3 regions of the Streptomyces sp. NPDC058284 genome follow, and region 2 is predicted to be linked to each of the others. Evidence: predicted binding sites of a transcription regulator. Region 2 holds the regulator's gene; each other region holds the start of a gene.

Region 1 (7,366 bases), on a different contig from region 2:
GTGGTGGACGAACCACAGCACCGAGTTCGCGATGCCGTTGTACGCGTCCGCGTGGACCCGCGCGTCGATGTCCAGCATCCGTACGCCGGGCTCCCCGACGCCGCGCCGCACCGCCTCGCGGTCGCCGTCGCCGAGCGCCGCGCACACCCACAGGGCGTCCGCGTCGCCGCCGATGGCGCTGAGCCCGGAGACCAGGCCGCCGCCGCCGCGTCTGGCGCTCAGCTCCCCGTTCTCCTCGACGGTGTACGAGACGGGGCCGCGGTTGGACGCGACCAGTACCTGCGCTGCTGCTGTGGATGCGGACTCGGAGACCATGTGGCAACACGTAGCCCGTCCAGGGGCCGGGCAAACGTACGACCGGACTCCGCGTGGCGCCCGGCTGGAATGTGTTCCGTGCCCGGTGGGGGCGGGATCATGCGGGCCGGGCGGTTCACCGGCCACCGCGGTCACGCCACGCGTCGGTGCGCGTACTCCGCGACGTCCGTCATCGGCGGCCTCTCCTCGGTGTCGACCGCGTACGTCCGCGGGACGAAGCCGTGCTCGCCCCGCTCGAACTGCGTCAGTTCGGGACGTACGAGATGGCCGCGCGCGAGCCGCAGCTGCGCCGTGCGGTAGATGGCCGCCGCCATCCGGCCGAGCGCCTGCCCGTCCTGATGGCGGTGCCTGCGCACCCCCACGTCGACCTGCGCGAGCGCGTCCAGGCCCACGGTGTGCAGCGCGTCGACGAGCAGCCCCAGCTCCACGCCGTACCCGACGGGGAACGGCAGCCGCTCGAGGAGCGACCTGCGCGCCGCGTACTCGCCGCCCAGCGGCTGGACGAACCCCGCGAGGCGCGGCCAGTGCATGTTCAGGAGCGGGCGCGCCATCAACTCCGTCACCCGGCCGCCCTGGCCCGCGGCCTCGCCCAGCGGACGGTCGTACATCGCCTTCACGAAGGCCACGTCGGGGTCGGTGAGCAGCGGGCCCACTATCCCCGAGACGAAGTCCGCGGAGAACTCCCGCAGATCCGCGTCGACGAACGCGACGACGTCCCCGCTCGTCACGAGCAGCGAGCGCCACAGCACCTCGCCCTTGCCGGGTACGGCCGCGACACGCGGCAGGATCTCGTCGCGGTGCACGACCTTGGCGCCCGCCGCCGCCGCGACCTCGGCCGTACGGTCCGTCGAGCCGGAGTCGATCACCACGAGCTCGTCGACCAGCGGGGCCCGCTCCATCAGGGCGCGGCGGATCTCGGCGACGATCTCGCCGACCGTCCCCTCCTCGTCGAGCGCGGGCAGCACGACACTCACCGAGGTGCCCGAGGCACGTTTGGCGGCGGTCAGAAGGTCCAGCGGGCGATCGGCGACGGACCAGGAACGCCTGCTCAGCCAGTGCTCGGCCTCTTCCAGCACGGTCGCGGTCCTCCCATATGTGATCCATCTCGCGGTTCGGACGACTATCTCAAGGGTCCGGGGCTTCGGTTACAGTCTTGAACAACGCCGGAGACCATCGCATGTCGGGGTCACCACGGCGTTGAGATCAACAATCGAATACCGCTCATCCAGAGGGGCAGAGGGATACGGCCCGTTGAAGCCCCGGCAACCATCCAGTCGGTCTCGTACGTCATCGTCGCGAGGCTCCCGGCTAGGGAAGGTGCCAATTCCGTCTCGCGGCGAAGTGCGTCGCGAGGAAGATGAGGAGAAAGGGCCTCGCCTCCATGGCTGTGCAGACCGTCGCCACCGAAAGCACCACCTCTCCCGTAGACCTCGGTCCCGCCTCGGGCCTCTCCTGCCGGGAATGCGGCACCAGGTTCCCGCTCGGTCCGATCTTCGCCTGCGTCGAGTGTTTCGGCCCCCTCGAAGTCGCGTACGACCTGCCCCTCGGCGACCCGGAAGCCCTGCGCAAGCGGATCGAGGCCGGCCCCGCCAACATCTGGCGCTACGCCCCGCTCCTCCCCGTCCCCGCCGACGTGGCCGACAAGCCGAACCTGAACCCCGGCTGGACCAAGCTCGTCAAGGCCGACAACCTCGCCGCCGAACTCGGCGTCCAGCAGGGCAAGTTGTTCGTCAAGGACGACTCCGGCAACCCCACGCACTCCTTCAAGGACCGCGTCGTGGCCCAGGCCCTCGAAGCGGCGCGCGCCTTCGGCTTCACCACCCTCTCCTGCTCCTCCACCGGCAACCTCGCGGGCGCCGTCGGCGCCGCCGCAGCCCGCGCCGGCTTCCGCTCCTGCGTCTTCATCCCGCACGACCTGGAGCAGGGCAAGGTCGTCATGGCCGCGGTCTACGGCGGTGAGCTCGTCGGCATCGAGGGCAACTACGACGACGTCAACCGCTTCTGCTCCGAGCTCATCGGCGACCCGCTGGGCGAGGGCTGGGGCTTCGTCAACGTCAACCTGCGGCCGTACTACGGCGAGGGTTCCAAGACCCTCGCGTACGAGATCTGCGAGCAGCTCGGCTGGGAGCTGCCCGACCAGCTCGTCATCCCGATCGCGTCGGGATCGCAGCTCACGAAGATCGACAAGGGGCTCAAGGAGCTCATCGCGCTCGGCCTCGTCGCCGACAAGCCGTACAAGATCTTCGGTGCCCAGGCGGAGGGCTGTTCGCCGGTGTCGGCGGCGTTCAAGGCGGGCCACGATGTCGTACGCCCCCAGAAGCCGAACACCATCGCCAAGTCGCTCGCCATCGGCAACCCCGCCGACGGGCCGTACGTCCTGGACATCGCGCGCCGCACGGGCGGGGCGGTGGAGGACGTGAACGACGAGCAGGTCGTCGACGCGATCAAGCTTCTCGCCCGCACGGAAGGGATCTTCGCGGAGACCGCGGGCGGGGTGACGGTGGGCGTCACGAAGAAGCTTATCGAGGCGGGCCTCATCGATCCCTCGCTGACCACGGTGGTCCTCAACACGGGTGATGGCCTCAAGACGCTTGACGCGGTCGCCGATACGTCGCAGGCCACCGCCACGATCAAGCCGAGCCTTGAGGCGTTTCGCTCCGCGGGGCTCGCCGGCTAGTCGCCGTAGGGCCTGATCGGCGTCGTCGACCGCCGGTCGTGGTCCGTCCTCGCGCAGTTCCCCGCGCCCCTTCCAGGGGCGCCCCGCCCCCGTACTTCTGAGGTGAACCCATGAGCGTCAACGTCCGTATCCCCACCATCCTTCGTACCTACACCGGCGGGCAGGCCGAGGTTGCCGCCGAGGGGGCGAATCTCGGGGAGGTCATCGCCGATCTGGAGAAGAACCACAGCGGCATCGCGGCCCGCGTCCTGGACGACCAGGGCAAGCTGCGCCGCTTCGTGAACGTGTACGTCAACGACGACGACGTCCGCTTCGAACAGGGCCTGGAGACGGCCACCCCGGACGGCGCGGGCGTCTCGATCATTCCGGCCGTCGCCGGCGGCTGATCCTTTTCCGCAAGAAGCCTGCGTAACCCGAATTGCCCTCTCCGCCGAGAAACGGAGGGGGCAATTCTGCATGGTTGAGCGCGGTACAGTTGGGAAGAGTGCTTCGCCGTTAATGCCGTGTGCATATACGAAGTCGGCCCGGGCCGACAAGAAGTAGCCAAAGAGCGCTGCCCATGTGAACCTTATGCGGCTTTCGTACGGCCCGACTTGCCCTGAATCCTGGCGAATTCTCCGCATATTACCGTTCGGGCGTGCCCAGAATTCTCGTCCGATTGACCTGTTGCAGACGGCAGTTGGACAGATACATTCAGCGGCGGTCGACGCGTTCCGGCGCACACCCCCAGGCATTGGGGGGTGAGGTCTGACCCGGGTCCGCGAAGTGCGGTCCTGTGCAAGGGCCAGTAATAGGGGAGTTAGGCATGGCTCAGGGCACCGTCAAGTGGTTCAACGCGGAGAAGGGGTACGGCTTCATCGCGGTCGACGGTGGTGCGGATGTTTTCGTCCACTACAGCGCGATCCAGATGGACGGGTACCGCACCCTTGAAGAAGGTCAGCGAGTCGAGTTCGAGATCTCGCAGGGCCAGAAGGGTCCGCAGGCGGACATGGTCAAGCTCGCCGTCTAGCTCGGCGCGACCGACCACCGAAGCAAGCATCGCGAGGGGCTCGTATCCCGACAGGGGTACGGGCCCCTCGTGTGTGCGGGGCGCGCCCGGCGCGCGCCCGGCGGCGGGGCGGGGATCCTTGAGAGGCGCTTGCACTCGCAGGGGTCGAGTGCTAATCATTGGGCTTAGCACTCTACGAGTGAGAGTGACAGAACTTGGGTCGGGTCAGCGAGGCCCGCGAGCCGCGTGGGGCAAGGAACCACACGGCACGCAGGCCGTCCGTCGCGGGCGCGGGCACGATCCGTTTGCGTTTCCACCCCGTCCGGGAGGACCACTTCACATGGCCAAGATCATCGCGTTCGACGAGGAGGCACGGCGCGGCCTCGAGCGCGGCATGAACCAGCTCGCCGACGCCGTCAAGGTGACCCTGGGCCCCAAGGGTCGCAACGTCGTCCTCGAGAAGAAGTGGGGCGCCCCCACGATCACCAACGATGGTGTTTCCATCGCCAAGGAGATCGAGCTCGAGGACCCGTACGAGAAGATCGGCGCCGAGCTGGTCAAGGAGGTCGCGAAGAAGACGGACGACGTCGCCGGTGACGGCACGACGACCGCGACCGTCCTGGCCCAGGCCCTGGTGCGCGAGGGTCTGCGCAACGTGGCCGCCGGCGCCAACCCGATGGCCCTCAAGCGAGGCATCGAGAAGGCCGTCGAGGCTGTCTCCGGCGCCCTGCTCGAGCAGGCCAAGGACGTGGAGACCAAGGAGCAGATCGCTTCGACGGCCTCCATCTCCGCCGCCGACACCCAGATCGGCGAGCTCATCGCCGAGGCGATGGACAAGGTCGGCAAGGAAGGCGTCATCACCGTCGAGGAGTCGCAGACCTTCGGTCTGGAGCTTGAGCTCACCGAGGGCATGCGCTTCGACAAGGGCTACATCTCGGCGTACTTCGCCACCGACATGGAGCGTATGGAGGCGTCGCTCGACGACCCGTACATCCTGATCGTCAACTCCAAGATCTCGAACGTGAAGGACCTCCTTCCGCTCCTCGAGAAGGTCATGCAGTCCGGCAAGCCGCTGCTGATCATCGCCGAGGACGTCGAGGGCGAGGCCCTGTCGACCCTGGTCGTCAACAAGATCCGTGGCACCTTCAAGTCCGTCGCCGTCAAGGCCCCGGGCTTCGGTGACCGCCGCAAGGCCATGCTCGGCGACATCGCCATCCTCACCGGTGGCACCGTCATCTCCGAGGAGGTCGGCCTCAAGCTGGAGAACGCCGGTCTCGACCTGCTCGGCCGCGCCCGCAAGGTCGTCATCACCAAGGACGAGACGACCATCGTCGACGGCTCCGGTGAGAGCGACCAGGTCCAGGGGCGCGTCAACCAGATCCGCGCCGAGATCGAGAACTCGGACAGCGACTACGACCGCGAGAAGCTGCAGGAGCGCCTGGCGAAGCTCGCCGGCGGTGTTGCGGTCATCAAGGCCGGTGCCGCGACCGAGGTCGAGCTCAAGGAGCGCAAGCACCGCATCGAGGACGCCGTCCGCAACGCGAAGGCGGCCGTCGAAGAGGGCATCGTCGCCGGTGGTGGCGTCGCCCTCCTCCAGGCCACTTCGGTCTTCGAGAAGCTGGACCTGCAGGGTGACGAGGCGACCGGCGCCAACGCCGTGAAGCTCGCCCTGGAGGCCCCGCTCAAGCAGATCGCCGTCAACGGCGGTCTCGAGGGTGGCGTCGTCGTCGAGAAGGTGCGCAACCTGACCGTCGGCCACGGCCTGAACGCCGCGACCGGTGAGTACGTCGACATGATCGCCGAGGGCATCCTCGACCCGGCGAAGGTGACGCGCTCTGCCCTGCAGAACGCCGCCTCCATCGCCGCGCTGTTCCTCACCACCGAGGCCGTCATCGCCGACAAGCCGGAGAAGGCGGGCGCTGCCCCGGCCGGCGGCGGCATGCCGGGCGGTGACATGGACTTCTGATCGACCTCTGGTTGATCACTGTCCTTCACGTACCGAGGGCGGCACTCCTTCTCACGAAGGGGTGCCGCCCTCGGGCGTTTCCCGCTCCTACGGCAGACGGTCCAGGATCCAGGTGCAGAGTTCTTCCGTCACCAGGGTGTGCGGCTCGTTCCGCGACGCGCAGAGGAATTCGTCCAGCTCGCTCTCCTCCTCGGCGGAGGCGGTGACCGGGGAGTACAGCTTCTCGTGGGTGTCGATGTCGCGCAGGGCGATCGCGCTGACCACGGGCACGAAGCAGTGTTCGCGGATGTCCGCCTCGGAGCCGAACCCGATGATCGCCGGGATCTTGTTCAGCTCGTCGGCGAGGATGCCGAAGCCCTCCAGGGTGCCGCCGGGGGCGCCGTCCGTCTCGGGCAGGCCGGAGGTGCGGATCTGCGGCTTGCGCAGGGTCACCACCCGCAGTTGCGCGACGAGTTGGTTCTCGCCCGCGGACTGCGTGTGCAGGCGGGTGCCGGTGATGGCGAGGCCCTTGCCGCGGAACGCCTTCTCGCCGCCGCGGATGCCGTTGCCCTCGCCCGTGCGCACGCCGTTGGCGACGCCGATCGTGTGGGGCTGCCGGGGCCAGCCGCCGACGCGGTCCAGCTCGGCGAGGAACTCCACCCGCTCCTTGTCCGTCTCCGGGGTGTCGTCCCACTCGGCGATGTGCCGGCACAGGAGCTGGCGGGCGGCCGGGCTGTTCATCTGGTTCGAGAACGCCGCGTTGAGACGCCGGATGTAGTGCGCGAACGACTGCAGCGCGATGGGGATCCAGGCGCCGCGGTGCGGGCTGTCGTACGAGAAGTAGAGGGCCGTCTGGTGGTTCTCGCCGTCGTGCTCCATCTTGGCGAGCGCGTACCGCGTGACGAGACCGCCCATGCTGAACCCACCGACCGTCAGCGGCCGGTCGCCCCGGCGCCGCGCGATCGCCTCGAAGATGGCGGACCGTGCGACCTGCGCGTTCTCCAGGATGGACGCGCTGCGCTCGTCGAAGCCGAGCAGGACGACGTCGTAGCCGCGTCGGCGCAGCTCGCTGACGAACGGGTACGGGCCGCGCTCCAGGATCTCCCACGAGAAGTCCAGCTCACTGGGCCCGCTGTTGAACCCGTCGCCGAGGATGACGGGGCGGGTCAGCCCCTGGGCGGGGTCGGCCAGGTACACCCAGGCCCTGCCGTTCGGCAGCGTCCACTCGTCATCCGGCTCCGGCGCGGCCGCGGGGGCCTCCCTGGCCTCCCTCGGGCCGGGGGCCAGGGTGATGCGGGCGGCGACCCCGAAGGCTTCGGCGATCTGCGGGTCGGCGGGCTCGTGCGGTTCGTTCGACGCGTTGGGATCGGTGGGCTTGCTCATGAGGGTCCCCTCCGGTTGTGCGCTTCGATGGCGTACGCGTGCGGGTAGGGGCATGCGT
Region 2 (7,366 bases):
GTCCAGGACGAAGCGTCCACCGCCGCCCGCGGTGAAGCCCCCGGTGAGGTCCTCGGTGAAGTCCTCGACGACGAAGACGGGGGCGGTCACGCGGCGCCTCCCGCCGACAGCGCGTCCTTCGCCTCGGCCAGTTCCGCGACGAGGACCTCCACGAGCTGCTCCGCGGGCAGCTCCCGGGCGAGCCGGTGGCCCTGCCCGGCCCAGAGCGCCATGGCCTGCGCGTCACCGGCCTTCGCCGCGGCCTTGCGCAGCCCGCTCGTGAGGTGGTGGACCTGCGGGTAGGCGGCGGGGGCGTACGGGCCGTGCTCCCGCATGAAGCGGTTGACGAGGCCGCGCGCGGGGCGCCCGGAGAACGCCCGGGTCAGCTCGGTGCGTACGAACAGCGGATTGGTCATGGCCTGCTTGTGCAGGGGGTTCGCGCCCGACTCGGGGGTGACGAGGAACGCGGTGCCGAGCTGTGCCGCCTCCGCGCCGGCCGCGAGGACCGCGGCGATCTGCGCGCCCCGCATAAGCCCACCGGCGGCGATCAGCGGAATCTGCGCGGTCTCGCGCACCTGCGTGATCAGCGAGAGCAGCCCGATCCCCGCGCCGTCCGCCTCGGGGTTGTCCTTGTGCGTCCCCTGGTGGCCGCCCGCCTCGACGCCCTGGACGCACACGGCGTCGGCGCCGGCCCACTGGGCGGTCTGGGCCTCCTCGGCCGTGGTGACGGTGACGACGGTCAGCGTGCCGACGCGCGCGAAGGCGTCCAGGACGTCGCGGGTCGGACAGCCGAAGGTGAAGGAGACGAGCGGCACCGGGTCGTCGAGGAGGATCGCGAGCTTGGCGTCGTAGCCGTCGTCGCGGCCGCTGTCCGGGTCGCCGAGTTCCGTCTCGTACCAGGTCGCCTCGCCCGCGAGCTGGTTGCGGTAGACCTCGACGGCGGCCGCGTCGGCGTACTCGGGCTGCGGCATGAAGAGGTTGACGCCGAAGGGCCGCGAGGTCAGCCCCCGCACCTGTTTGATCTCCTGGTACATCCCGTCGGCCGTCTTGTACCCGGCGGCGAGGAATCCGAGCCCACCGGCCTCGGCGACAGCCCCGGCCAACTGCGGCCCTGAGGCGCCGCCCGCCATGGGGGCCTGCACGATCGGGTGGCGGCAGAGATCGGTCAGCGCAGAGGACATGCACGCATCGTGCCACGCCCCGCACACCGCACCGAATCGCACCCCGCGCCGGGCGCGTGCGCCCCCGTCTGCCCACGACGTCCCGCCGGCGTCCGCGGCCCGCACGTGGTTGCTGGCGCGGGGCGGGTTGCTTTCAGGGGCGCGGGGAACTGCGCGACCAGCCCCCACGCGCCCGCGGACGACGACAAAGCCCCCGGCAGCGGAACGAACCGTCGCCGGGGGCCGAAGTCACCGCTCAAGGCGCTACCGCCCGTTGAACGCATCCTTGAGACGGGAGAACAACCCCTGCTGCCCCGGCTGGAACTGCCCCGTGGGCCGCTCCTCGCCCCGCAGCTGCGCCAGCTCCCGCAGCACCCGCTCCTGCTCCGCGTCGAGCTTCGTCGGCGTGAGCACCTCTACGTGCACGATGAGGTCACCGCGCCCGCCGCCCCGCAGATGTGTGATGCCACGGCCGTGCAGCGGCACCGACTGGCCGGACTGCGTGCCCGGCCGGATGTCGATCTCCTCCACGCCGTCCAGCGTCTCCAGCGGCACCTTCGTGCCGAGGGCCGCCGCCGTCATCGGAATGGTGACGGTGCAGTGCAGGTCGTCGCCGCGCCGCTGGAAGACGGCGTGCGGCAGCTCGTGGATCTCCACGTACAGGTCACCGGCGGGGCCGCCGCCGGGGCCGACCTCGCCCTCACCCGCGAGCTGGATCCGCGTGCCGTTGTCGACACCGGCGGGGATCTTCACGGTCAGCGTCCGCCGCGACCGGATGCGGCCGTCACCGGCGCACTCGGGGCACGGCGTCGGCACGACCGTGCCGAAGCCCTGACACTGCGGGCACGGCCGCGACGTCATGACCTGGCCGAGGAAGGACCGCGTGACCTGCGACACCTCACCGCGACCGCGGCACATGTCACACGTCTGGGCGGACGTCCCCGGCGCTGCGCCCTCACCGCTGCAGGTCGTGCAGACCACGGCGGTGTCGACCTGGAGGTCCTTGGTGGTGCCGAAGGCGGCCTCTTCGAGGTCGATCTCCAGGCGGATCATGGCGTCCTGACCGCGACGCGTGCGCGAGCGCGGTCCGCGCTGCGACGCCGTCCCGAAGAACGCGTCCATGATGTCGGAGAAGTTGCCGAAGCCACCGGCGCCGAAGCCGCCCGCGCCCGCCCCGCCGCCCGACTGGGACAGCGGGTCGCCGCCGAGGTCGTAGACCTGCTTCTTCTGCGGGTCCGACAACACCTCGTACGCGGCGTTGATCTCCTTGAAGCGGTCCTGGGTCTTCGGATCCGGATTCACGTCCGGGTGAAGCTCACGGGCCAGCCTTCGGAAGGCCTTCTTGATTTCGTCCTGGGAAGCGTCGCGGCGCACGCCGAGTACGGCGTAGTAGTCCGTGGCCACTTACGACTCCGCCAGGATCTGTCCGACGTAACGTGCCACTGCGCGTACTGCTCCCATCGTTCCCGGATAGTCCATGCGGGTCGGTCCGACCACGCCGAGCTTGGCTACTGCCTCGCTGCCCGAACCGTAGCCGACGGAGACCACGGAAGTAGAGCTGAGCCCCTCATGGGCGTTCTCGTGACCGATCCGTACGGCCATGCCCGAATCCTGCACCTCACCAAGCAACTTGAGGAGCACGACCTGCTCCTCAAGGGCCTCGAGGACGGGACGGATGGTGAGGGGAAAGTCATGTCCGAAGCGGGTGAGATTGGCGGTACCGCCGATCATCAGCCGCTCCTCGGTCTCCTCGACAAGGGTTTCGAGAAGGGTCGCGAGGACCGTCGAGACGGTGCCGCGGTCCTCGGCCTCGAAGGCTTCGGGCAGGTCCTGCACCAGCTGCGGCACGTCGGTGAAGCGACGGCCCGCGATCCTGCTGTTGAGCCGGGCCCGCAGATCCGCGAGCGCGGACTCGCCGAACGGGGCCGGGCAGTCGATCATGCGCTGCTCGACCCGGCCGGTGTCGGTGATCAGGACGAGCATCAGCCGCGCGGGAGCGAGCGAGAGCAGCTCCACGTGCCGCACCGTCGACCGCGTGAGCGAGGGGTACTGCACCACGGCGACCTGCCGGGTCAGCTGCGCTAGCAGCCGCACCGTCCGTCCCACCACGTCGTCGAGGTCGACCGCGCCGTCGAGGAAGTTCTGGATGGCGCGGCGCTCGGGCGCGGTCATCGGCTTGACGCCCGCGAGCTTGTCGACGAACAGCCGATAGCCCTTGTCCGTCGGGATGCGCCCGGCGCTGGTGTGCGGCTGGGCGATGAACCCTTCCTCCTCCAGCGCCGCCATGTCGTTGCGGACGGTGGCCGGAGAGACCCCCAGACGGTGCCGCTCCGTGAGCGCCTTGGAACCGACCGGCTCCTCCGTCCCGACATAGTCGTGGACGATGGCGCGCAGCACTTCGAGCCTGCGTTCATTGAGCATCGCGCACACCTCCAGCTGTCTCCGTCGTCGACGACGGGCCCCGGCATCCCCCGGGCCCCCGCCTGGCACTCACCACGCGCGAGTGCCAGCCTTTCGAAAGGTCAGTGTACGGCCGACCGGTACGGGCCCGGCAAGGGCGGACCCCCCGCGTCCTGACCGGCCCCGCGCGCCCGCCCTGGGATAGCGTCACCGTATGGACGTGACGCCGGCATGGGAAGCGGCGGGCTGGGAGCGGCTCGCCCCGCGCGTGGGGCGGTGCCGCCTCCCCGTCTGGGACTGCACGGCGGGGCTCGTCGTCGGCGACGACGCGGCCCTCATGATCGAGGCCGGGTCGAGTCTGGCCGAGGGCGCGGCCCTGCGGACACAGGCCCGCCGGATCCTCGGTGGCTCCCGCCGGGTCACCCACCTCGCGCTCACCCATCCGCACTTCGACCACGTCCTCGGTGCGGCGGCCTTCGCGGGCGTCGAGGTGTACGGGGCGGTGGGCATCGAGACGGTTCTCGCCGGGGGCCGCGAGGAGCTGCGCACGGACGCGGTACGCCACGGCGTGGCCGCGGACGCGGCGGCGGAGGCCGCGGACCTCCTGGTCCGGCCGCACCATCTGGTGTGCGGGGAGTGGACGCTCGACCTGGGCGGCGGGGTCCGGGTGCTGCTCGCGAACGTCGGTCCCGGGCACACGGCCCACGACCTGGTGGTCCTGGTGCCGGGCGTCGACGGCGGACGGGAGGTCGTCTTCTGCGGCGACCTGGTCGAGGAGTCGGGCGAGCCGCAGGCGGGCCGGGACGCGGCGCCCCGGCACTGGCCCGCGGCGCTCGACAGGCTCCTGGACCTCGGCGGCGAGGACGCGGTGTACGTGCCGGGACACGGAGCAGTGGTGGATGCGGCATTCGTCCGTGCGCAGCGCGCCACACTGGCGGCCCGCTTCGGCGTGTCGTAGACCGGCGCGGGCCCGTTCTTCCTATCGTCGGCAGAATGCGCCAGTACTCCGCCGATCTCACGCCCCCCTGGAAGAAGCCGAAGCCCGTACCTGAGGTGGCGGCGGACGCCGGCCTCGTGGTCGAGGAGCTCGGCACCGGATTCTGCGGGGCGGTGATCCGCTGCGAGAAGACGGCGCAGGGTCCGACGGTGACCCTGGAGGACCGCTTCGGCAAGCATCGCGTCTTTCCGCTGGCGCCGGCCGGCTTCCTCCTGGAGGGCCGCCCGGTCACCCTGGTCCGTCCCGCGGCCGCGACGCGCACTCCGGTACGTCCCTCACGTACCGCGTCCGGTTCGGTGGCCGTTCCCGGTGCGCGGGCCAGGGTCGCCCGGGCGGGACGCATCTACGTGGAGGGCCGTCACGACGCCGAACTGGTGGAACGGGTCTGGGGCGACGACCTGCGCGTCGAGGGCGTCGTCGTCGAGTACCTGGAGGGCATCGACGACCTCCCCGCGATCGTCGCCGAGTTCGCCCCCGGCCCCGACGCGCGCCTGGGCGTCCTGGTGGACCACCTGGTCCCCGGCTCCAAGGAGTCCCGCATCGCCGCGGAGGTGACCAGCGCCCACGCGCTGGTGGTCGGCCACCCCTACATCGACGTGTGGGAGGCGGTGAAGCCCTCCTCGGTCGGTATCGCGGCGTGGCCGCGGGTGCCGCGGGGCCAGGACTGGAAGACGGGCGTCTGCCGGGCGCTCGGCTGGCCGGAGAACACGGGGGCGGCGTGGCAGCGGGTCCTGGGCTCGGTGCGCAGCTACAAGGACCTGGAGCCTGCGCTCCTGGGCCGCGTGGAAGAGCTGATCGACTTCGTCACGTTGCCCTAGCCGCTGCGGGTGCGGGTGCGGGTGCGGTACGAACGGGCCCGCCGCTTCGCGGCGGATGTATCCCACCCACCCATCCGTTTGCCCCGCAACGCACGGCCGGACCAGGGACACGCCCCACCGGGCCGCAGCCGCCAAACCGGCCGGAGGGGACGTGGGGGTATGTGCGAACGGAGCACCGAGCACGCTATAGCCCCATTGTCCGGGCAGCGCGACGCAGGGATAGCGAGTACGCACATACTCCCGCGGCCCCGCCCCACAACCGAACAACCGGCGCAGACAGCAACCCCTACTAACCCCTAATCCACCAGATCCCGCACCACCGCATCCGCCAGCAACCGCCCCCGCAGCGTCAGTACCGCCCGCCCCTCCCCGTACGGCCCCGCCTCCAGCAGCCCCTCCGACAGCGCTCGGCGCGACGCGGCCAGGCCCGCCTCCTTCAGGAGGGACAACGGGCAACCGTCCCGGAGCCTGAGTTCCAGGAGGATCCGCTCGACCCGGCGGTCCTCCTCGGAGAGGACCTCCCGGCCCGCGCCGGGCGAGCCGCCGCCCGCCAGCGCCCCCGCGTACGCCCCGGGATGCTTGACGTTCCACCACCGCACGCCGCCCACGTGGCTGTGCGCCCCCGGCCCGGCCCCCCACCAGTCGGCGCCCCGCCAGTACAGCTCGTTGTGCAGGCACCGCCCGGCCTCCGACGTGGCCCAGTTGGACACCTCGTACCACTCGAAGCCCGCGGAGCCCAGCACCTCGTCGGCGATGAGGTAGCGGTCCGCGTGCACGTCGTCGTCGGTCATCGGCACCTCGCCGCGCCGGATCCGGCGCGCCAGCTGCGTGCCCTCCTCGACGATCAGCGCGTAGGCGCTGACGTGGTCGGGCCCGGCGCCGATCGCCGCGTCGAGCGTGGCCCGCCAGTCCGCGTCCGACTCCCCCGGCGTGCCGTAGATCAGGTCGAGGTTCACGTGGTCGAAGCCCGCCGCCCGCGCCTCGGCCACGCACGCCTCGGGCCGACCGGGCGTATGCGTGCGGTCGAGGACCTTCAGCACGTGCTGCCGCGCGCTCTGCATGCCGAAGGAGATCCGGTTGAACCCGCCCTCCCGCAGCTCGCTCAGGTACGCCGCGTCGACCGACTCCGGGTTGGCCTCGGTCGTGATCTCCGCGTCGTCGGCGAGGCCGAACTCGTCCCGTACGGCGCCCAGCATGCGGACGAGATCGGCCGCGGCGAGGAGCGTCGGCGTACCGCCCCCGACGAAGACGGTCCGCACCGGCCTCGGGTCGTCGCCGAGGACCTTCCGCGCGAGCCGCACCTCGTCGGCCAGGGTCTCCGCGTAGTTGTCGCGGGAGGCGAGCACGCCGCCGGAGCCGCGCAGCTCGGTCGCGGTGTAGGTGTTGAAGTCGCAGTAGCCGCAGCGCGTGGCGCAGTACGGAACGTGCAGGTAGAAGCCGAGCGGGCGGGAGGCCGCGCCGGACAGGGCGGACGCGGGCAGCGCGCCGTCCTCGGGCATGGGCTCACCATCGGGCAGTGCGGAAGGCATACCGTCGATTGTCCCGCACGCGGGGAACCCCACCCGCACCCCTCAGTACCTCCCCCGTCCCGTCCCTCACCGGGCCCGCAGCACCAGCAAGGCCAGGTCGTCGTCGGGCGGCCGCTCCGAGAACTCGTGCACGATCCGCCGGATCCGCTCGGCCACCAGCCCCGCGTCGAGCCCCGTGCACCCGGCCAGCGCCCGGGCGAGGCCGTCCCCGTCGTCGAACTGCCGCCGCCCCGAGCGCCGCTCGGTCACACCGTCCGTGACGCACAGGAGCGTTTCGTCGGCCCGCAGCTCGAAGCTCTCGCTGGTGTACGTCTCGTCGTCGACGACCCCGAGCAGCATCTGCGGGGTGGCCGCCTCGCGCACCTCCCCGTCGGGCGACAGCAGGAGCGGCAGCGGGTGCCCGGCGCACGCGAGGGTGCAGCGCACGCCCCCTTCGTACGGGATGAGCTCGCCGTAGAGGAGGGAGAGGAAGCGCGAGGTGGG
Region 3 (7,366 bases), on a different contig from region 2:
CGGGCAGGAGACGGGCCGTCTCGGCGCGGATCTGCGGGAGCCGCATGTCCGGCGGGCGCACGGGGGGCTTGAGCGAGGGCGTGTACGTGCCGCGCAGGCGCTCCGTCGCGTACACCGTCGCCCGTGCCACCGCGTTGGCGGGCGACGCCACGACGTCCCACCGCGTCATCCCGGCGTAACAGCCGAGGACGAGCAGGGCGCCGCCCGGCGCGAGGGCGTCGCGCAGGCGCGTGAGGGTGGTGAACGGCATGTGGTGCAGGCTCGCCAGGCAGGTGATGACGTCGTAGTGGCCCCCGGGAAGCTCCTCCCCGGTCACGTCCGCCCGACGGTAGCGGGGCCCTCCACCGAGGGCCTCGGCCTCCGCGACCACCGCGGCCGAGGGATCGACGCCGTCGACCTCGTAACCGCGCGCCGCGAGACGGCGGGCGAAGCGACCGGTGCCGCAGCCGACGTCGAGAGCGGTGCGGCCGTGCGGCGGCAGGCTCCGTAACAGGAGGCGATGGTAGTGGTCGTTGTGGTCGAAGGGCATGCGGACGAGCCTGGCACAGCCCCTCGGAGCACCGGAAGCACCCGCCTGTGACCTGCGCGGAGAAGAAACTTCGAGAAATCTCGGCGACGATGTCGAAACGGGCGTCTCCCGTTCGACGCAGGGGTGAGAGGCGAGGAGAAGCCCCGCCACCACCCGATGGGAGACCGCGATGCCGCGCTACCTGACGATGATCCGTATCGACGAGAACAACGCCCCCGAGGGCGGCCCGAGCCCCGAGCTGCAGGAGCGCATGGGCGCGCTGCTCGAAGAGATCACGAAGGCCGGGGTGCTGCTCGACACCGCGGGCCTGCGGCCGACCTCGGAGGGTTCCCGGGTGACCTGGGACAAGGGCGAGCTGTCCGTCACCGACGGGCCGTTCACCGAGACCAAGGAGGTCGTCGGCGGCTACTCGATCTGTCAGGCCAAGGACATGGCCGAGGCGGTCGAGTGGACCAAGCGCTTCCTGAAGACCCACGAGGACTACTGGACGGTCACGGCGGAGGTCAGGGAGATCGAGGAGGGCTAGTCCGCCCGTTGCGTCCTGGCCAGCGTCTGTCGTTCGGATTTCGTTCGGATCCGACCGGTCCAGGTCGGCGGGTCCCAGCCTTTGCGGGGGGTGCGCGGGGGTGTTCTGATGGGTGGCCGTGAGCCATCCGCCGGAGCACCCCCGCCGCACATCGCCGGAGCGGCAGCCCCGCCACACCGTCGAGACCGTCTTCCGCATGGAGTCGCCGCGCATCATCGCCGGTGTCACGCGGATCGTACGAGACGTCGGCATCGCCGAGGAACTGGCGCAGGACGCCCTCGTGGCCGCCCTCGAACAGTGGCCCGAGCAGGGCGTCCCCGACAACCCGGGCGCCTGGCTCATGGCCACCGCCAAACACCGCGCCATCGATCTCGTACGCCGCCGCGAGCGCTACGCAGCGAAGCTGGCGGAGGTCGGCCGCGACCTGGAGACCACCCAGGCGCGGGTGGCCGAGCCCGCCGCCCCCGACGACATCGACGACCCCGACGACATCGACGACGACCTGCTCCGCCTCATCTTCACCGCCTGTCACCCGCTGCTCTCCGCCGAGGCCCGGGTGGCGCTCACGCTCCGGCTGCTCGGCGGCCTGACCACCGGGGAGGTCGCCCGCGCCGTGCTCGCCGCCGAATCGGCCGTCGCACAGCGCATCGTGCGGGCCAAGCGCATCCTCGCCACCAAGGACATCGCCTTCGAGGTCCCGAGCGGCCCGGAGCGCGCGACCCGCCTCCACTCGGTCCTCGAAGTCATCTACCTCATCTTCAACGAGGGGTACGCGGCCACAGCGGGCGACGACTGGCTGCGCCCGGCGCTGTGCGAGGACGCCCTGCGCCTGGCACGGGTGCTCACGGGCCTCATGCCGAAGGAGTCCGAAGTGCACGGCCTCGCCGCGCTCCTGGAGCTGCAGGCGTCGCGCTCCGCGGCACGCACGGGCCCCTCCGGCGAGGCGGTGCTGCTGAAGGACCAGAACAGGGCCCGCTGGAACCGGATGCTGATCCGGCGCGGTTACGCGGCCCTGGCACGGGCCCACGACGCGGCGGACTCCTCCCGGGCGCTCGGCCCGTACGCCCTCCAGGCCGCGATCGCCGCCTGCCACGCCCAGGCGCACACGTACGCGGAGACCGACTGGCAGCAGATCGCCGTGCTCTACGGCCTGCTCGCCGCCCGCACCCCCTCCCCGGTCGTCGAGCTGAACCGCGCGGTCGCGGTCTCGATGGCGCAGGGGCCCGAGCCGGGCCTCTCGCTCGTCGACGCGCTCACCGCCGAACCGGCGCTGAAGGACTACCACTTGCTACCCAGCGTCCGCGGCGACCTCCTGGAGCGGCTCGGCAGGCCGGCCGAGGCCTGCGCGGAGTTCGAGCGGGCGGCGTCGCTTGCGCGCAACGAGCGGGAACGGGAGCTGCTCCTCGCGCGGGCGGCTTCCTGCCGGCTCTGAGCCGGCCCTGTCAGGGCCGCACGCCCGGAGCGGGGTGCCCGATCAGCATCGTCGGCGCGCCCGCCACCCGGGTCAGGAAGACGGTCGCGGCGTTCTTCCCCTGCGGCTTCACCTTGCGCCGCAGCTCCTCCGGCTCGACGGCGGAGCCGCGCTTCTTCACGGTGAGGATGCCGACCCCGCGCTCCCGCAGCACCGCCTTCAACTTCTTCACGCTGAAGGGGAGTTGGTCGGTGATCTCGTAGGCGGTGGCGTACGGGGTCTCGTGCAGGGTGTCGGAGGTGACGTACGCGATGGTCTCGTCGATCAGGCCGCCGTCGACCCGGGCGGCCACCTCGGCGACCAGGTGCGCGCGGATGACGGCGCCGTCCGGCTCGTAGAGGTAGCGCCCGACGGGTCGTACGCCGGGGTCGGGCAGCATCGTCGCCAGCGAGGACCACAGGGAGGCGCCGCCGGGCAGGAGCGTCGCGCGGTGCGAGGAGGGGGCCTTCGTGCCGAACCACAGCACGGCCTCCTTCACGTCGCCGCCGTCCGAGATCCACTCGGCCGCGGCCTCGGCGGGGACCGCCTCGTGCGGGATGCCGGGGGCGATCTTCAGCGCGGCGCGCGGCGCCCTGAGTGCCGCTCCGACGGCCCAGGACAGGGGCGGTGAATAGGCCTCGGGGTCGAAGATGCGGCCGCGCCCCGAGGAGCGCCGCGCCGGGTCCACGAACACCGCGTCGTACGCCGAGGTGTCCACCTCGGTGACATCGGCCTCGCGGACCTCGATCAGCCCGTCGAGCCCCAGGGCCTCCGCGTTGGCGCGGGCGACCGCGCAGGTCAGCGGAGCGCGGTCGACGGCGAGGACGGAGATGCCGGCCCGCGCGAGAGCGAGGGCGTCGCCGCCGATGCCGCAGCACAGGTCGGCGAGCGAACGCACGCCGAGGGCCTTGAAGCGCTCGGCGCGGTACGTGGCGACGGAGGAGCGGGTCGACTGCTCGACGCCGTTCGGCGTGAAGAACATCCGGGCCGCGTCCCCGGCGCCGAACTTCGCCGCGGCCCGCTGCCGCAGCCGGGCCTGGGCCAGCGCCGCGGAGACCAGGGCGGCGGGGTGCTCGCGGCGCAGCCGCGTCGCCACGGCGAGCTCCTGCGCGGGCTCGACGTCCCGCACCTCGTCGAGCAGGGCCCGGCCCTCCTCGGTGCGGAGGGCGGCGAAGGCGGCGAGGGGGTCGTCGAGGTCGGTCGCGTGGCCGCTCGGCGTGTTCGGGTCGTTCACCCGCCCCATTGTGGGCCAGTCGGTGGATGGTGCGCGGCCGGTGGCGGTGTCGGAGCCCCGACACGACCTTGAGCTGCGAGGATCCGGCGCCATGCAACTGGTAAGACAAAAAGAAAAATACGCCAGAAGACGGAAGAACCGGGTGCGCGCCGCGGTGGCCGTCCTGACCGCCTCGGCGATCGCGTCGGGCTGCGCGTCCGCGGGCGACGGCGTGGAGCCCGCACCCGGCCAGCAGCCGCTCGACGCCCCGCCCGCCCGCGCCCTCGACTCCTACGCCCGCAAACTCGCCGCCGTCCAGATCGCCCGGGTCGCGGCGGCCAAGCGCTGGGGCCTTGCGAAGCCTCCGCTCGCCGCGCCCCCGCCGCCCAGGACCAAGCCCCGCATCACGACCCGCAAGGGCTTCGAGGTCAAGGGCCAGTCGAGCCTGCCGCCGGTCTTCACGACGGTCCCCACCAAGGAGAAGGTCGTCTTCCTGACCATCGACGACGGCGCCGAGAAGGACCCGGCGCTGCTGCGGATGATGGGCGAGCTGCACCTTCCGTACACCGCGTTCCTCAGCGACTACCTCGTCAAGAAGGACTACGGCTACTTCAAGAAGATGCAGGACCGCGGCGTCACCCTGAACAACCACACCCTCAACCACCGCTACCTGCCCGGACTCTCGTACGAGCAGCAGCGCCACGAGATCTGTGGCATGCAGGACGTCATCATGCAGCACTACGGCAAGCGCCCCGAGCTCTTCCGCCCGCCCTACGGCAACTACAACGAGGACACCCTGCGCGCCGCCAAGTCCTGCGGCGTCAAGGCGGTGCCGCTGTGGGCGTCGGAGGGCTTCGCCGATCACATGGAGTGGCGCGAGTGGGACAAGGACCTGCACCCCGGCGACATCATCCTCACGCATTTCCGGGGGCGTAAGGACTGGGAGGGCACCATGCCCGACATGGTCCGCCGGGTCATGAAGACCGTCACGGACAGGGGCTACGCGGTGGCCAGGCTGGAGGACTACCTGTGAGCCCCCGGGCGCGAGCGCGCCGCCGCCTCCTCGCCGGGGCCCTGCTGTGCGGAGTGCTCGCGCCCGCACTGCTGGCGGGCTGCGCGGAATCAGTGGATCCAATCGAACGCCTGGGCAGAAAGGCAACCCAGAAGATCCCCCCGCACCACCGCACCACCCCGCCCGGCACCCTCCACTCCACAGTGGCCCCTGGCGCCCCCCGCCCCACGGCGACCCCTGGCGCCCCCCGCTGTGGGCAGGCGTTCCGCTGGGCGGAACGGGTGGGCACAGCCCCCGGTGCCGAGCAACGTGAATCAGGGCGCCCACAAGTCGCGGGAGGGGAACCCAAAGCCCCCGAGAACCGTTGCCCCGACAGGGAAAAATCGCCGCCCGCCCCGCCCAGGGGCACCAACATCGACTGAAGCCCGACGCAGCCGATTGGCACTCCGCTTGACCGAGTGCTAATCCCCGTCCTAGTCTCACTTCTGGCACTCCCCATTGGAGAGTGCCAACAGCGACGGGCAGGTCCGGCACCCGCGACGACGGATCCACCTGGTCGCCACACTCAGACTCTTAACCCCGTGAGATCTCCGAAGGGGGAGACCGGATCGTGACGACCGCCAGCTCCAAGGTTGCCATCAAGCCGCTCGAGGACCGCATTGTGGTCCAGCCGCTCGACGCCGAGCAGACCACGGCCTCCGGCCTGGTCATTCCGGACACCGCGAAGGAGAAGCCCCAGGAGGGTGCTGTCCTCGCCGTGGGCCCGGGCCGCTTCGAGAACGGCGAGCGCCTTCCGCTCGACGTGCAGGTCGGCGACGTCGTTCTGTACAGCAAGTACGGCGGCACCGAGGTGAAGTACAACGGCGACGAGTACCTCGTCCTCTCGGCTCGCGACGTGCTCGCGATCGTCGAGAAGTAGTTCACCGCTTCACCTGCTGCACCTGCTTCACCAGCAGATTTTGCTTTTGAGTTGCGCCCCTGGTCACCCCGCTCTTTGCCGGGCGGCGAGGGGCGCAGTTCGTTCACCCGAGTTTTCGAGAGGGCTGAATCGCTCCCATGGCGAAGATCCTGAAGTTCGACGAGGACGCCCGTCGCGCCCTTGAGCGCGGCGTCAACAAGCTTGCCGACACGGTCAAGGTGACGATCGGCCCCCGCGGCCGCAACGTCGTCATCGACAAGAAGTTCGGCGCGCCGACCATCACCAACGACGGCGTCACCATCGCCCGTGAGGTCGAGCTCGACGACCCGTACGAGAACCTCGGCGCCCAGCTGGTGAAGGAGGTGGCGACCAAGACCAACGACATCGCGGGTGACGGCACCACCACCGCCACCGTGCTCGCCCAGGCCCTGGTCAAGGAAGGCCTGCGCAACGTCGCCGCCGGCGCCTCCCCGGCCGCCCTGAAGAAGGGCATCGACGCCGCCGTCAAGGCCGTCTCCGAGGAGCTCCTCGCCACCGCACGCCCGATCGACGACAAGGCCGACATCGCGGCCGTCGCCGGTCTGTCCGCCCAGGACCCGCAGGTCGGCGAGCTCATCGCCGAGGCGATGGACAAGGTCGGCAAGGACGGTGTCATCACCGTCGAGGAGTCCAACACCTTCGGCCTGGAGCTCGACTTCACCGAGGGCATGGCCTTCGACAAGGGCTACCTGTCGCCGTACATGGTGTCCGACCAGGAGCGTATGGAGGCCGTCCTCGACGACCCGTACATCCTGATCCACCAGGGCAAGATCTCGTCGATCCAGGACATGCTGCCGCTGCTCGAGAAGGTCATCCAGGCCAACTCCTCGAAGCCGCTCCTGATCATCGCCGAGGACGTCGAGGGCGAGGCCCTGTCGACCCTGGTCGTGAACAAGATCCGCGGCACCTTCAACGCCGTCGCGGTGAAGGCTCCCGGCTTCGGCGACCGCCGCAAGGCGATGCTCGGCGACATGGCCACCCTCACCGGCGCCACCGTCATCGCCGAAGAGGTCGGCCTCAAGCTCGACCAGGTCGGCCTCGACGTGCTCGGCACCGCCCGCCGCGTCACCATCACCAAGGACGACACCACGATCGTCGACGGCGGCGGCAACAAGGCCGACGCCGACGCCCGCGTCGCCCAGATCAAGGCCGAGATCGAGGCCACGGACTCCGACTGGGACCGCGAGAAGCTCCAGGAGCGCCTCGCGAAGCTGGCCGGCGGCGTGTGCGTCATCAAGGTCGGCGCCGCCACCGAGGTGGAGCTGAAGGAGAAGAAGCACCGTCTGGAGGACGCCATCTCCGCGACCCGCGCCGCGGTCGAGGAGGGCATCGTCTCCGGTGGTGGCTCCGCTCTGGTGCACGCCGTCAAGGTCCTCGATGGCAACCTCGGCAAGGAGGGCGACGAGGCCACCGGTGTCGCCGTCGTCCGCCGCGCCGCCGTCGAGCCGCTGCGCTGGATCGCCGAGAACGCCGGCCTCGAGGGCTACGTGATCACCTCCAAGGTGGCCGAGCTGGAGAAGGGCTTCGGCTTCAACGCCGCGACCGGCGAGTACGGCGACCTGGTCAAGGCCGGCGTCATCGACCCGGTCAAGGTCACCCGCTCCGCGCTGGAGAACGCCGCGTCCATCGCCTCCCTGCTCCTGACGACCGAGACCCTGGTCGTCGAGAAGCCGGCGGA

Evidence for each region. Region 2 encodes HrcA, which represses chaperone genes, less so after heat shock. Its sites were predicted from a motif close to TTNGCACTCNGNNNNNCNGAGTGCNAA; they were not measured.
Region 1: a site for HrcA is predicted at 4,166-4,192, ahead of groL (chaperonin GroEL). Genes of this name have one in related genera too.
Region 3: a site for HrcA is predicted at 5,169-5,195, ahead of groES (co-chaperone GroES). Genes of this name have one in related genera too.

Annotation. Positions count from the first base shown of each region.
Region 1 covers NZ_JBHVYE010000047.1:14,525-21,890, forward strand. The annotation lists gene ACFVYR_RS36335 (trehalose-6-phosphate synthase) at 1-315, opposite strand, end outside; gene ACFVYR_RS36340 (glucosyl-3-phosphoglycerate synthase) at 447-1,391, opposite strand; SAM riboswitch class I at 1,534-1,679, shown strand; gene thrC (threonine synthase) at 1,697-2,992, shown strand; gene ACFVYR_RS36350 (MoaD/ThiS family protein) at 3,103-3,378, shown strand; gene ACFVYR_RS36355 (cold-shock protein) at 3,798-4,001, shown strand; gene groL (chaperonin GroEL) at 4,321-5,946, shown strand; gene ACFVYR_RS36365 (esterase/lipase family protein) at 6,034-7,308, opposite strand.
Region 2 covers NZ_JBHVYE010000009.1:136,963-144,328, reverse strand. The annotation lists gene ACFVYR_RS15420 (16S rRNA (uracil(1498)-N(3))-methyltransferase) at 1-90, opposite strand, end outside; gene ACFVYR_RS15415 (nitronate monooxygenase) at 87-1,160, opposite strand; gene dnaJ (molecular chaperone DnaJ) at 1,404-2,543, opposite strand; gene hrcA (heat-inducible transcriptional repressor HrcA) at 2,544-3,560, opposite strand; gene ACFVYR_RS15400 (MBL fold metallo-hydrolase) at 3,760-4,497, shown strand; gene ACFVYR_RS15395 (DUF3097 domain-containing protein) at 4,533-5,354, shown strand; gene hemW (radical SAM family heme chaperone HemW) at 5,651-6,883, opposite strand; gene ACFVYR_RS15385 (SpoIIE family protein phosphatase) at 6,950-7,366, opposite strand, start outside.
Region 3 covers NZ_JBHVYE010000038.1:8,745-16,110, forward strand. The annotation lists gene ACFVYR_RS34330 (class I SAM-dependent methyltransferase) at 1-529, opposite strand, end outside; gene ACFVYR_RS34335 (YciI family protein) at 699-1,055, shown strand; gene ACFVYR_RS34340 (RNA polymerase sigma factor) at 1,252-2,487, shown strand; gene ACFVYR_RS34345 (methyltransferase domain-containing protein) at 2,498-3,748, opposite strand; gene ACFVYR_RS34350 (polysaccharide deacetylase family protein) at 3,831-4,751, shown strand; gene groES (co-chaperone GroES) at 5,341-5,649, shown strand; gene groL (chaperonin GroEL) at 5,787-7,366, shown strand, end outside.